Regions from separate parts of the Brevibacillus gelatini genome, predicted to be linked through region 3. Evidence: riboswitches for the same ligand, from Rfam matches in the RefSeq annotation. Region 3 holds a riboswitch; each other region holds the start of a gene.
The links. Region 3 has a riboswitch for thiamine pyrophosphate ahead of thiO (glycine oxidase ThiO). Riboswitches for the same ligand answer to the same signal wherever they lie in the genome.
Positions count from the first base shown of each region.

Region 1: it holds a riboswitch for thiamine pyrophosphate, as region 3 does, so the genes downstream of both, thiC (phosphomethylpyrimidine synthase ThiC) here and thiO (glycine oxidase ThiO) in region 3, are expected to answer to the same signal.
Region 2: it holds a riboswitch for thiamine pyrophosphate, as region 3 does, so the genes downstream of both, thiS (sulfur carrier protein ThiS) here and thiO (glycine oxidase ThiO) in region 3, are expected to answer to the same signal.

Region 1 is NZ_CP154342.1:2,756,573-2,760,717, reverse strand. Features, by position in the region: gene AAFJ72_RS13220 (DUF1904 family protein) at 58-387, shown strand; gene AAFJ72_RS13215 (hypothetical protein) at 456-626, opposite strand; gene thiC (phosphomethylpyrimidine synthase ThiC) at 648-2,399, opposite strand; TPP riboswitch at 2,550-2,660, opposite strand; gene AAFJ72_RS13205 (cation diffusion facilitator family transporter) at 2,912-3,790, shown strand; gene AAFJ72_RS13200 (IS1182 family transposase) at 3,909-4,145, opposite strand, start outside.
Region 2 is NZ_CP154342.1:2,438,146-2,442,290, reverse strand. Features, by position in the region: gene AAFJ72_RS11620 (alanyl-tRNA editing protein) at 1-1,190, shown strand, start outside; gene kapB (sporulation phosphorelay system protein KapB) at 1,268-1,651, shown strand; TPP riboswitch at 1,693-1,803, shown strand; gene thiS (sulfur carrier protein ThiS) at 2,025-2,228, shown strand; gene AAFJ72_RS11605 (thiazole synthase) at 2,234-3,004, shown strand; gene AAFJ72_RS11600 (acetylornithine deacetylase) at 3,006-4,145, shown strand, end outside.
Region 3 is NZ_CP154342.1:766,477-770,621, reverse strand. Features, by position in the region: gene AAFJ72_RS03995 (hypothetical protein) at 1-609, opposite strand, end outside; gene thiO (glycine oxidase ThiO) at 689-1,825, opposite strand; TPP riboswitch at 1,948-2,064, opposite strand; gene AAFJ72_RS03985 (excisionase family DNA-binding protein) at 2,143-2,361, opposite strand; partial or broken gene AAFJ72_RS03980 (glucose-6-phosphate isomerase) at 2,383-3,732, opposite strand; gene AAFJ72_RS03975 (hypothetical protein) at 3,921-4,097, opposite strand.

The sequences.
Region 1 (4,145 bases), 2.0 Mb from region 3:
AACTGTTTCAGCGCCGCTGCTGTCGGCAGCTGTCCGTTCCGGAAAGAAGGAATTGACTTGCCATTTCTTCGCTTTAAAGGCTTTGAAAAAGAAAAGCTGCAATCGGTATCCCCCCTTATCATAGAAGAGTTTGCCCGCATCGCAGAAGTGAGCGAGGAAAAGGTCAAGCTGGAGCTGCTTCTGGTCGAGCAGTTGACGAATAGTCCGCTGTCCTTGGAAATCATGATGTTTCCCAGGGAGCAAAGGCAACACGATGAAATAGCCAGCACGATGAACCGGATTTTGCAAAAACAAGGTTTCACGAATGTCCATATTTTCTTTATCCTGCTGTCGCCTGAGCTGTATTACAAGGAAGGGCTGCCTTTGCAAGTCAAAAGCTCAGGTTGATCCGAACAAAAGAACAGACCGCTCTCCCTGAACGGAACTGCCGTTCAAGGAGAGCGGTCTTTTTTTACCTAATAATAGAGACTTTCCGTTTGCAGACATTTGGTGCAGGTGCGGGCGAGCGGGGTCTCGATGAACTCATGCTCACATTCATTTTGCAAAAGGTGCAATTGGCGTTTCAGACGTTCAAGGTCACCCTCCAGGCGAGCGATCTCTGCTCGCAAGCGCAAAGCTTCCTTCACTTGCCAGCCACCTCCGGGGACTTATTTGTACAGTTGGCTTCCCTGGTCGCGAAATTCGCGGGCTTTTTCTTGCAGACCCGCTGCGATGGCCGCAGGATCGATCTCCTCCTGCTCCTGTGCCTGGTTGCGGATGTCGTGCGAGATTTTCATGCTGCAAAATTTCGGACCGCACATCGAGCAAAAGTGTGCGGACTTCGCTGCTTCGGCAGGCAGTGTCTCGTCGTGGTATTCGCGGGCGCGCTCGGGGTCGAGCGAGAGGTTGAACTGATCGTTCCAGCGAAACTCGAAGCGGGCTTTGGACAGGGCATCGTCGCGCTGTTTCGCTCGCGGGTGGCCTTTGGCCAAATCCGCTGCGTGGGCCGCAATTTTATAGGCAATGAGACCGTTGCGCACGTCTTCCTTGTTCGGCAGACCGAGATGCTCTTTGGGCGTGACGTAGCAGAGCATCGCGGTTCCAAACCAGCCGATCATCGCGGCGCCAATCGCCGACGTGATGTGGTCGTAGCCGGGGGCGATGTCTGTCGTCAGCGGCCCGAGTGTGTAAAAAGGCGCCTCGTGGCAGAGCGCAAGCTGTTTGTCCATGTTTTCGCGGATGAGGTGCATCGGCACGTGGCCGGGTCCTTCGATCATGACCTGCACATCGTGCTTCCAGGCGATTTTGGTCAGTTCCCCGAGTGTTTCCAATTCGGCAAACTGGGCTTCGTCATTCGCGTCGGCAATCGAGCCGGGGCGCAAGCCGTCGCCAAGGGAAATACTGATGTCGTACGCCTTGAGAATTTCGCAAATCTCTTCAAAATGCGTGTACAAAAAGTTTTCCTTGTGATGGGCGAGACACCACGCAGCCAGAATGGAGCCGCCGCGCGAGACGATCCCGGTCACGCGCTTCGCGGTCAGCGGAATGTAGCGGAGCAGGACGCCGGCGTGAATGGTGAAATAATCGACGCCTTGTTCCGCTTGTTCAATCAGTGTATCCCGGTAGATTTCCCAGGTCAGTTCTTCTGCTTTTCCGTTCACCTTTTCCAGCGCCTGATAGATCGGGACGGTTCCGACAGGCACAGGACTGTTGCGGATGATCCACTCGCGCGTCGTGTGGATGTGCTTTCCGGTCGACAGGTCCATGATCGTGTCCGCGCCCCAGCGCACCGACCAGATCATTTTTTCGACTTCCTCTTCCATCGACGAACTGACGGCAGAGGTGCCGATGTTGGCATTGACCTTGACGTGAAAATTCCGGCCGATAATCATCGGTTCCGCTTCCGGGTGATTGATATTGGCGGGAATGATCGCCCGGCCTGCCGCCACCTCGGCACGAACGAACTCCGGCGTGACGCCTTCGCGGATGGCGATGAACTCCATCTCCGGCGTGATGATGTTACGGCAGGCGTAGTGAAGCTGGGTGACTGTCTTGCCTGGCTTCGCCCGTCGCGGCTGATAGCCTTCGCGCGGGAAAGCGGATATTTTCTCTGCGCTGTCGAAGTTGCGAAGTCCGTCATCCACAGGCTTCGGTTCGCGGCCTGCATAGCACTCCGTATCGCCGCGTTCCTCGATCCAGCGCTGACGCACGAGCGGGAGCCCTTTTTTGATGTCGGCAACATAGCCTTCGGCGGTGTATTCGCCGCTCGTGTCGTACACGCGAATCGGCGGGTTAGGCGTGTCACCGTACAGCCCCTTGGAAGGCGATAGCGTAACTTCGCGCATCGGCACGCGAATGTCGGGGCGGCTGCCTACTTCGTATACTTTGCGGCTTCCAGGAAAAGATGAAATGGATGACATAAAAAAACCTCCTTGGCGTGGTTGCACGAAAGCGCGAACCTTGTAGGGAGGCGAAAGAGGCCCGTCGCGAAAAAACGCCGCATGGGAGCATGCGACGCCAGACGCGAGAGCAGAGAAGAGACGGGTATCGAAAAAAAGATACACGCCGCTCATCTGTCATATGGACATTCCTCCGCTGGCATTACCCAGTTCAGGTTCAACGGTCGATGGCACAGTACCATCCTCTCAGCCTGGTGATTTCCAAGCTCCCGTGCTTGTTTTTGGTTGTGATTGCAAGTTTAGGATACCGGACATGACCCGATATTGGCAAGAAAAAGTTTCCAACAAAAATTGCCGCAGGGCAACATATTTTCCCCCCTTCTATACTCGTGAATCGGACTAAAACTGTTTCTGTAGACCCACACGAATTGCGTCTGTTACGATGAAATTCGAAAACGGGAAACTGCTTTCGTACGTTCTGTTCCAAGGCTTTTTTGCGAATAGGGCGATGGAGATTTTTTGAGGTGATGAGTGTGGATGTATATTCGGATCTGAAGCAGGGAGAGCGGGGCGCGTGGGTCAGTATTATCGCCTATATTTTCTGCTCGGCGTTGAAAATAGGAGTGGCTGCGCTGACGGGCTCGGCAGCGTTGATGGCAGACGGGCTGAACAATTCGACGGACGTGGTGGCATCGATTGCGGTGCTGATCGGGCTGCGCATTGCCCGCAAGCCGCCGGATCGCGACCATCCGTACGGTCACTTTCGTGCAGAGACGATCTCTGCCTTGGTCGCGTCGTTCATCATGCTGTTTGTCGGACTGGAGGTCATTACAGGGGCAGTTCCGACGCTGTTTGATACAAACCACACGGCTCCGGACATGCTTGCGGGCTGGACGGCGCTGGCGACAGCGGCTATCATGCTGGGGGTTTATCGCTACAATCGCCAGCTCGCCGTGAAAACGAACAGCCAGGCGCTGCTCGCGGCCGCAGCCGACAATCGTTCGGACGCCTTCGTCAGCATCGGGACGTTTGTAGGAGTGGCGGGCGCCCAGTTCCAGCTCCATTGGCTCGACCCGCTGGCAGCCTTTGTGGTCGGGGTCATCATCTTGAAGACAGCGTGGGATATTTTCCGGGAGGCAACGCATCGTTTGACCGATGGCTTTGACGAGGGGCAACTGGAGAAGTTGAGGGAGACGATCGTCTCCATTCCCGGGGTGAAAGCGATCAGTGATATTAAGGCGCGTTATCACGGCAGCAGTGTACTCGTTGACGTCGTGATCCATGTCGATCCGCAGTTGAACGTAGTGGAAAGCCACACCATCACCGAAAATATCGAAGAACGGATGAAACGTGTGCACAAGATCAATACGGTTCACATTCATATTGAACCGGAACAGCAGATCGTAAAATGATAAGCAAAAAACCTGTCCGCAGCTGGAGAGCACTGCAAAAGTGCTCTCTCGGTTTTTAATAATGGGTTCATGTCAATAATTGATGCCGACGGCATCAAAAAGAATGCAGCCTTACTTCTTACGAAGCTGGCTGCATTTGCTTTATTAGCTTTACCATTCGCTTTACGTTTACAACGAATGCCGTTAAGTATGCTTGTATCCGCATACCAAATAAACCACGGTATTTTGCCCTGGTCAATCCATGAAATCTTTTTAATTCAGCATTTTTGTGCTCAATGATCCGGCGACGCTTCGATCGCTCTTTGAAGGTGGTGCTTGCCTCAAACCTCATGTGCTCTTGATAGTGCTCCGCCAC
Region 2 (4,145 bases), 1.7 Mb from region 3:
AAGATGCGTATGTGAGAAAGTTTACGGCGCAAGTAATCAGGCAAGGGCGGGAAGAGGACGGTACGCCGTACGCCGTGCTCAGCCAGACGGCGTTTTACCCGACGGGAGGCGGACAGCCTGCCGATCTGGGCACGCTTGGAGATTGTCGGGTCATTGACGTGGAAGAAGTAGCGGGCGAGGTGCGTCATCGGCTGGAAGCTCCGCTACCGGAGGACTGCACGGAAGTGATCGGTCAGATCGATTGGGACCGCCGCTTCGATCACATGCAGCAGCATGCCGGACAGCATATTTTGTCCGCCGCGTTTCTGGAAGTAGTGCAGGCGGAGACGGTCGCGTTTCACCTGGGAAAAGAACGCGTAACAATCGACGTCCGCCTGGATGAACTGACACCGGACGTATGGGAAGCGGTCGAGCAGCGGGCCAATCAGGTCGTGCTGGAAAATCATCCGATCATCGCCCGGTTTGTCGATGACGAGGAGCTGGCTACACTGCCATTGAAAAAACAGCCGACGGTCACGGAAAATGTTCGCGTCGTCATCATCCCGGAGTACGACTACAATCCGTGCGGTGGCACACATCCTGCGCGCACAGGCGAAGTGGGCATGATAAAAATTCTCGGCTGGGAGCGCCATCGCGGAAACATCCGGCTGGAGTTCATCTGCGGCTTGCGCGCTTTGCGGGACTATACACGCAAGCAGGTGGCCGTGCGTGAACTGGCGAAGCTTTTTGCAACCAGTGAAGCAGACCTGATCGTGCAGGCAGAGCGCGTGCTGGCTGAACGGGACAGCTTGAAAGCAAGACTCGCCGATGCCGAAAAGCAACTGCTGGAAAGCGAAGTCCGAAAGCAGCTTGACGTGGCAGAGCAAGTGGGAGCAGCGCGGGTCATCACACGAGTTTTCCCGGACAAAACCATTCAGCAGCTGCAGCAGTTCGCCCAGCTTGCGGTCGCGGAGGCGCCGGACGTCGTATGCTTGCTGGCCGCCGCGACTGACGAGAAGACCCAGCTTGTATTTGCGCGGGGTCAGGCCGTGAACGTTGCTGTCAATCAGCTAATCAAGGAGACGCTGCCGCTGATTGCCGGAAAAGGCGGCGGCAATCCGGCGATGGCGCAGGGCGGCGGTCAACCAGCGTCTGCTGCGGACGAAGTGCTGGCACATGCCCGCAAGCTGCTTGCCGAGTCCCTGGTCTGACGGACGAGTCTCGATTCGCGGCCAGGCCGTTCATGCCTGGCCTTCACGATGATGGTTGATGCAAGGAGGAAATGACAATGCTATGGAATCCCGGTGACAAAGTTCGCGTGACGCAGCGGACAGGAGAGTATATTGCGGAAGTGCTGGAAATTCACGATACGAAGTTGTTGGTCAAGGTGCTGGCGGTGACGAAATACCCGCAGCAGGGCGACCTGCATACGTCCTACGAGGTGGATGTGCCGCTGTTTCACGAGCGCCCGGCACTCTCCTACCAGGAAAAATTCATGACCCCGGCCGCATCCGCCATCCGCTACAACGGCGAAGTGCCCGACTACAAAGAGTCTGTGCGCAAGGCGATGGAGCGGGAAATGGAGAAGCTGAAAAAAATGGCGGCCTGGTCCGAACGTTGCCTGGCTGTACTGGAATCGATGTACAAGGAAACCTTTACAAACACGAAATAGAATGGTACTGTAATACTCGAATGTACGACAATTTCATAGGTTTACTACCAAACGGGGGCCGAGCATCGTCGGCTGAGATTGTAACGAGTGTGTTACTGACCGTTGAACCTGACCTGGGTCATGCCAGCGGAGGAAGAGGTATAGGAATCGATTTCACGGTGCGGCAGTGGCGGCGTATTTGCCGGAAAACTGTTGCCAGATGATGAGATCCACTCAACCATCCCACGGCGGATGGTTTTTTTGCTTCCATCTGTCCGAGCGGATACGGATGGGTTACGCATACGGCTTCCACCGTTTGACTGGAGTGACTTCCGGCAGGCGAGGGAAGCCGTTTTTTATCCCTCGACAGGTGCCATCAAGAAGGAGGAATACAATGGTTGTTGTGCTGAACGGAAAAACAGCAGAGCTGTCGGCTGAAATCAACACAGTCCGCGACCTGCTCGCTTCGTATTCCCTGCAGGAGAAGATTGTCGTCGTGGAGCGCAACGGAGAAATCATCGACCGCTCCCGGTATGAACAAACACCGATTGCAGACGGAGACCGCATCGAAATCGTTCATTTTGTCGGAGGAGGATGACCAGCATGGATACATTGAAAATTGGCCCTTACGAGTTTCGTTCCCGCCTGTTGCTTGGGACCGGAAAATTCGCAGATTTGGAAACACAAGGAAAAGCAGTCGAGGTGTCGGAAGCGGAAATTTTGACGTTTGCGATTCGCCGTCTCAATTTGGAAAATCCGCAAGAGCCGAACTTTTTGGAACAGCTCGACCTGAAAAAATTCACTCTGCTGCCGAACACAGCGGGAGCGTACACGGCGGAGGAAGCGGTGCGCATCGCCCGTCTGGCGAAGGCTTCCGGCTTGTGTGACATGATTAAGGTAGAAGTTATTGGCGACCCGAAAACATTGCTGCCTGACCCGATTGGCACGCTGGAAGCGTCGAAAATTTTGGTTGAGGAAGGCTTTATCGTGCTGACCTACACCAACGACGATCCGATTCTCGCCAAGCGCTTGCAGGAGGTAGGCGTGCATGCTGTCATGCCGGGCGCATCCCCGATTGGCTCCGGACAAGGCATCCTCAACGAAAACAACCTCCGCTTCATCATCGAGGACGCCAAAGTGCCTGTGATCGTGGACGCAGGCATCGGTTCGCCAGCCGATTGTGCGAAAGCGATGGAGCTGGGCGCTGACGGCGTGCTGCTGAATACGGCTGTCGCGCTCGCCGACAATCCGGTGTTGATGGCCGAAGCGATGAAGCTTGGAGTGGAAGCGGGACGCAAAGGGTTCCTCGCAGGACGGATCGCGAAAAAGCGCTACGCGTCGGCGAGCAGCCCGACCGAAGGGATGATCGAGTAGCGTGGACCGACTGACAGAAGCGGTAGAAGCGATTGCCAGCCGCAAAGAAGAGCTGTTTGCCCTTTTGGCAGAGCTCGTTTCCCATCCGACTGTGAGTCCGCCAGCGCGAAACAGCGATGCGGCGCAAACCGTACTCGCCAATCGGCTTGCGGCCATTGGCTTTGAGGTTGATCGCTGGACCGTGTACCCCGGCGACGACAATATCGTCGGACGACTGCCGGGCAGTGCTCCTGCCAAGGCGAACAGCCTGATTGTCAACGGGCACATCGACGTCGCAGAAGTCGGCGACGATGCGAGCTGGACGTATCCGCCGTTTTCCTTGACCCGCGGCGCAGACGGGCGGCTGTACGGACGCGGTGTAGCCGACATGAAGGGCGGACTGGCGGCAAGCCTGTTCGCCATCCAGATGCTGCGCGAGCACGGCGTCGAGCTGGCAGGCGATTTGCTGTTCCAATCGGTGATTGGCGAGGAAGCGGGCGAAGCCGGAACGTTGGCTGCGCTCGAACGCCGCTATCAGGCGGACTACGCTGTTGTCGTCGACACGAGCAACCTGCACATGCAAGGGCAGGGCGGTGTCATTACCGGCTGGATCACGATTGAGAGCCCGACGACCTTGCACGACGGGATGCGGGCACGGACGATCCATGCAGGAGGTGGTGTGCGCGGCGCGTCTGCCATCGAGAAAATGGCGAAAATCATCACGGCGCTGCAGGAGCTGGAGCGGGACTGGGCTGTGATGAAGGCGTACCCCGGTTTCCCGGCTGGCAGCAATACGATCAATCCTGCCGTAATCGAGGGCGGACGTCATGCTGCGTTCATTGCGGATCGCTGCGCGCTCTGGATTACCGCTCACTTTTACCCGAACGAATCGTATGAACAGATCATTCGCGAAATCGAAGACCATGTCGGACGGGCAGCAGCGGCAGATGTGTGGCTGCGCGACCATCCTCCCGTCTTTCGCTGGGGCGGTCGCTCCATGATCGAGGAGCGCGGGGAAATTTTTCCGTCCCTGGAGCTGGATACAAAGCATCCGGCCCTGGCGCAGCTGCAAGCCGCCTATGAGAGCGAGCTGCACGAGGCGCCTGTGGTGGACATGTCGACCACCGTCACGGACGCGGGCTGGTTCGCGCATGCCGGCATT
Region 3 (4,145 bases):
TTGCCCATGCGGCTGACCCGGACTCCCAAACGGGCTCACCTGCCCATACGGCACACCTGGGCTGCCAAACGGACTCACCTGCCCATACGGCACACCTGGGCTGCCAAACGGACTCATTTGCCCGTACGGCTGGCCTGGGCTGCCAAACGGGCTTACCTGCCCATAGGGATGTGTCGGACTGCCGAATGGGCTGATCGGAGCGTATGGATAGCAATCTTCCGCGTAAGGGCTGACTTGACCGGCAGGAGGCCGATTGGGCTGGCTGCTGCTGCCAAGCGGACTGACATCGCCAAACGCCTGATACCCGCCATACGGATAGCCATAGGGAGTCCAATTCGGGTACCCGTCCCAGTCTCCATGCGATTTGCGGCTGGCTACCTCTTCGATCTCGTAGCCGTCTTCCTCTGCATCGGGATCGTCCACTTCCACGTATACGTTCTGATCGTCAATATCCACGATCACCCCTTCAAAAACCTGGCCGTCAATCGCTTCGATGCGCACCTTTTTTTCGATGTGTTCCTTGCATATGTTTTGCACATTTTCACGCATATCTTTTATCAAGCTGACCGTCTGGACGTCAGCCTGGTACAGCTTTTTCTCAGACTGCATGGAAACTCCTCCCCTTCTGGTGTTTCTTTATTACCATATACAGGTGCCCATGGGGAGGTGTACCGGTTTGCAGTCCGGACTAGCCCATTTTGTGCTGCGCTTGGTCTGTTTCCGCGAGAAAACGGGAAGGCAAAAACGGTGTCAGGCGCTCCGTCTCGCCTTTTTCCAGGTAGTCCGCCATCCATTTCGCTGTTACCGGGGACAGCAGGATGCCGTTGCGGAAATGCCCGCCGGCAATGGAAAGCCCGTCCCAACCGGGCACAGGACCAAGCAGCGGCTTGCCATCTGCCGTAGCGGGCCGCAGTCCGCCCCACGCCTCCAGAAAAGCGGCACTGTGCAAGGCTGGCACATACGGCATGACGCCGTTCAGGACGCTGGCCAAGCCAGCCAATGTGACCTCGCGCTGAAAGCCGCTTTCGTCTTCGGTCGCGCCGATGACGATTTTGCCGTCCTTTTTCGGGGTGATGTAGCCCGATGTGCCAAAAATGACGGTGCGCAGCGGGATGCCTGCGGAGGAAACGGCCGCGATCTGGCCGCGAACCGGGCGAACGGGAACCGATACGCCGAGCATTTCCAGCATGATGCCCGCCCACGCGCCTGACGTGATGATCGTTTGCGTTGCCCGCAGCGGCCCAAGCGAGCTCTCCACGCCGACTACCCGGCCGCCTTTTACCGCTATGCCGCTCACGACACAGCCTGCGTGCAGCACGACGCCTTGCAGCCGACACGCTGTCACAAGCGCGCGCAGCAGCATGCGGTTGTTGATATGACCTTCATACGGAGAGTAAATGGCTGCCTGCGCCTGTTCGGTCAAAAGCGGCTCCACCTCAGCCAGTTGCTGGCGTTCCGTCAAAAAGTGAACGCTGTACCCCGCTTCTTTTTGCCAAAGGTACTTCGCCAAAAGCTGTTCCTGCTCGTCATCGTTGAGCGCAACCGTGAGCAGCCCTTCCAGGCTGAGCTGGACGTCCCCTCCGGTAAACTCCTCCAGTTCGGCTGCCCACTGTGGATAACAGGCCAGGGACGTCATGCCCAGATCGAGCATCGGGCCTGGGGCTGCAAACTCCTTCAAGGGCGCAAGCATCCCCGCCGCAGCAGAAGACGCCTGACCGCCCCATTCGTCCTGCTCGACCAGCGTTACGCTCATCCCTCTTCGTGACAGCTCATAAGCCAGACTTAATCCGATAATTCCTCCACCCACTACGAGACAATCGCTCAATTTGTTTCTCTCCTCGCTGTTGTAATCTCTGCGGGGCCATTTCCTAAAGCAAAAAGAAAAAGCCCTCCCTTTCCTTCGCAGGAAAAGGCGGGCTTCATACGCATGTAAACCAAGAATAAAGCGCTGTTTGCCGGCAACCGTATCCCTGCGCCGGCATGATCCGGATCAGGTGCAATGGGTCGACGGTCGTTCGCTTCCGTCCTCTCAGCCCCGCATGAAGGACTCCCCGAGTTGCTTGATCTTTTATTTTCGTTCACCCACCAAGTATAGTCCTCTTGGCTGTGATCTGACAAGATGCTCTCTCTTCATCCTGCTCCCTAGTCTTCGTCTTTTACATCGTAGCTTTCCGGAATCGTCTCGTGACGCTCCGCTTCCTCGAACTCGCGAAGCTTGCGTATTTCCTCCAGATGGTGGTTGAACTGCTCCTTGTTGATGATATACTCATTTCCGTCGTGGAGAGCGCGGATTTTGCCCTGATGAATTTTTTCCAAAATAAACGTTTCAGGAAGCTCCAAATACGCCGCCGTCTCCTCCACAGTCAAATACGTTTTGTTCTCGCGCAATCTTGCCTCCAGTTCCGCTTTCTGCTGCTCGAATCCAGGTTTTCCCAGAAGGGCGAACATGTTGGCCTTGTACGCCTCCACCCCGGGCTGATCGAACGGGTTGACTCCTAACAAATAGCCGCTGATCCCGCACGCCTTTTCAAAAAAGTAAATCAGGGCACCAAGGTGATACGCTGTCGCCTCTGGCATTTCCACAAGCAGGTTCGGTACGCCGCCGTCTACATGGGCCAGTACCGTTCCCTCGAAAGCCTTTTTATTGACAAAACCCATCCGCTTGCCGGACAGGAAGTTCAACCCGTCCACATCCAGCGGGTCCTCCTGTACGGTGACGTCAACGGCGGGCTTGTTCACGGTTACAACGGTTTCAAACAACTGCCGCATGCCGTCCTGTATGTACTGCCCCAACGAGTGCAAGTCCGCGGAAAACTCGGCGGACGCGGGAAAAATTCCTTTGCCGTCCTTGCCTTCCGACTCCCCGAAAAGCTGCTTCCACCACTCCAAAAAATAACGGAATTGCGGTTCGTAGCTGACCAGAAGCTCCACGGTTTTGCCTTTGCGGTACAGCGCATTGCGAATGGCCGCATACTGGTAGCACGGATTTTCGTACAGATCCATGACCTTGTAGCGCTCGCACGCGTCCTGCGCTCCCTTCATCAGCGCATCCACATCTGCTCCGCTCACTGCGATCGGCAACAGTCCAACCGCAGTCAACACGGAAAAACGTCCGCCTATATCGTCCGGAATGACAAAGCTCTCGTAGCCTTCGTCCTCGGCAAGTTTTTTCAGGGCGCCACGCGTTTTGTCCGTCGTAATATAGATGCGCTTCCTCGCCTGTTCGCGTCCGTACTTGTTCACAAGCCAGTTGCGCAGCAGCCGAAAAGCGATCGCGGGCTCCGTCGTCGTGCCCGACTTCGAGATGACATTGATGGACACATCTTTTCCTTCGATCACGTCCATCAGATGAGAGATATAAACCGGGCTGATGTTATTCCCGACAAAATAAATTTCCGGAAAACGCCGCTTCGACTTCGGCAATAAATTGTAAAAACTGTGGCCCAAAATGTCCAGTACAGCTTTTGCCCCTAAATATGAACCCCCGATTCCAATTACCAAAAGCACATCCGAATCAGCCTGGATACGTGCCGCCGCCTGGCGAATCCGCTCGTACTCGTCGCGGTCATACCTCTGCGGCCAATCAACCCAACCGAGATAGTCCCTGCCTGGACCCGTTCTTTTGTGCAACATTTCATGCGCCTGCCCGATTGCTGGTGCAAGCTGTTCCCATTCATGCTGTCTCACAAAAGGGCGTGCATTAGAGTAATCAAATCGAATCGCTTGGTTCATGGCTTCCCTCCCAAAGCACATCATCTATTTCCTTCATCTTATCACGTCAGAAGCCGGAAAGTGATTTTCCGTCAAAATATCACAAAAAGCGAGAAAATTGTGTATAATTCGTCAAAAACAAACAAAAACCGCGCTTTGCTGCGAATAAAAAACATGCACCTGTGCAGCTTGAAACAACAGGTGCATGTTTATGTTGGATACGTATCTGTCATCAGCTTTAAAAGAAAAAAGAGCGCAATCCCGACACTTGCGACTGTCCACCAGAGCGTTTTGCTGTCACCCTTGTCTGCCTTGTAGATACCGCTCAGCTTCCAGGTGCCTACCGCTACACAGAGGAGACTGAGCAGGAGCAGGATTGTCCCCATGATCTCCCTCCTTCCCCTCTCCTAGCTATATGGGGAAGAAGGGGAAAA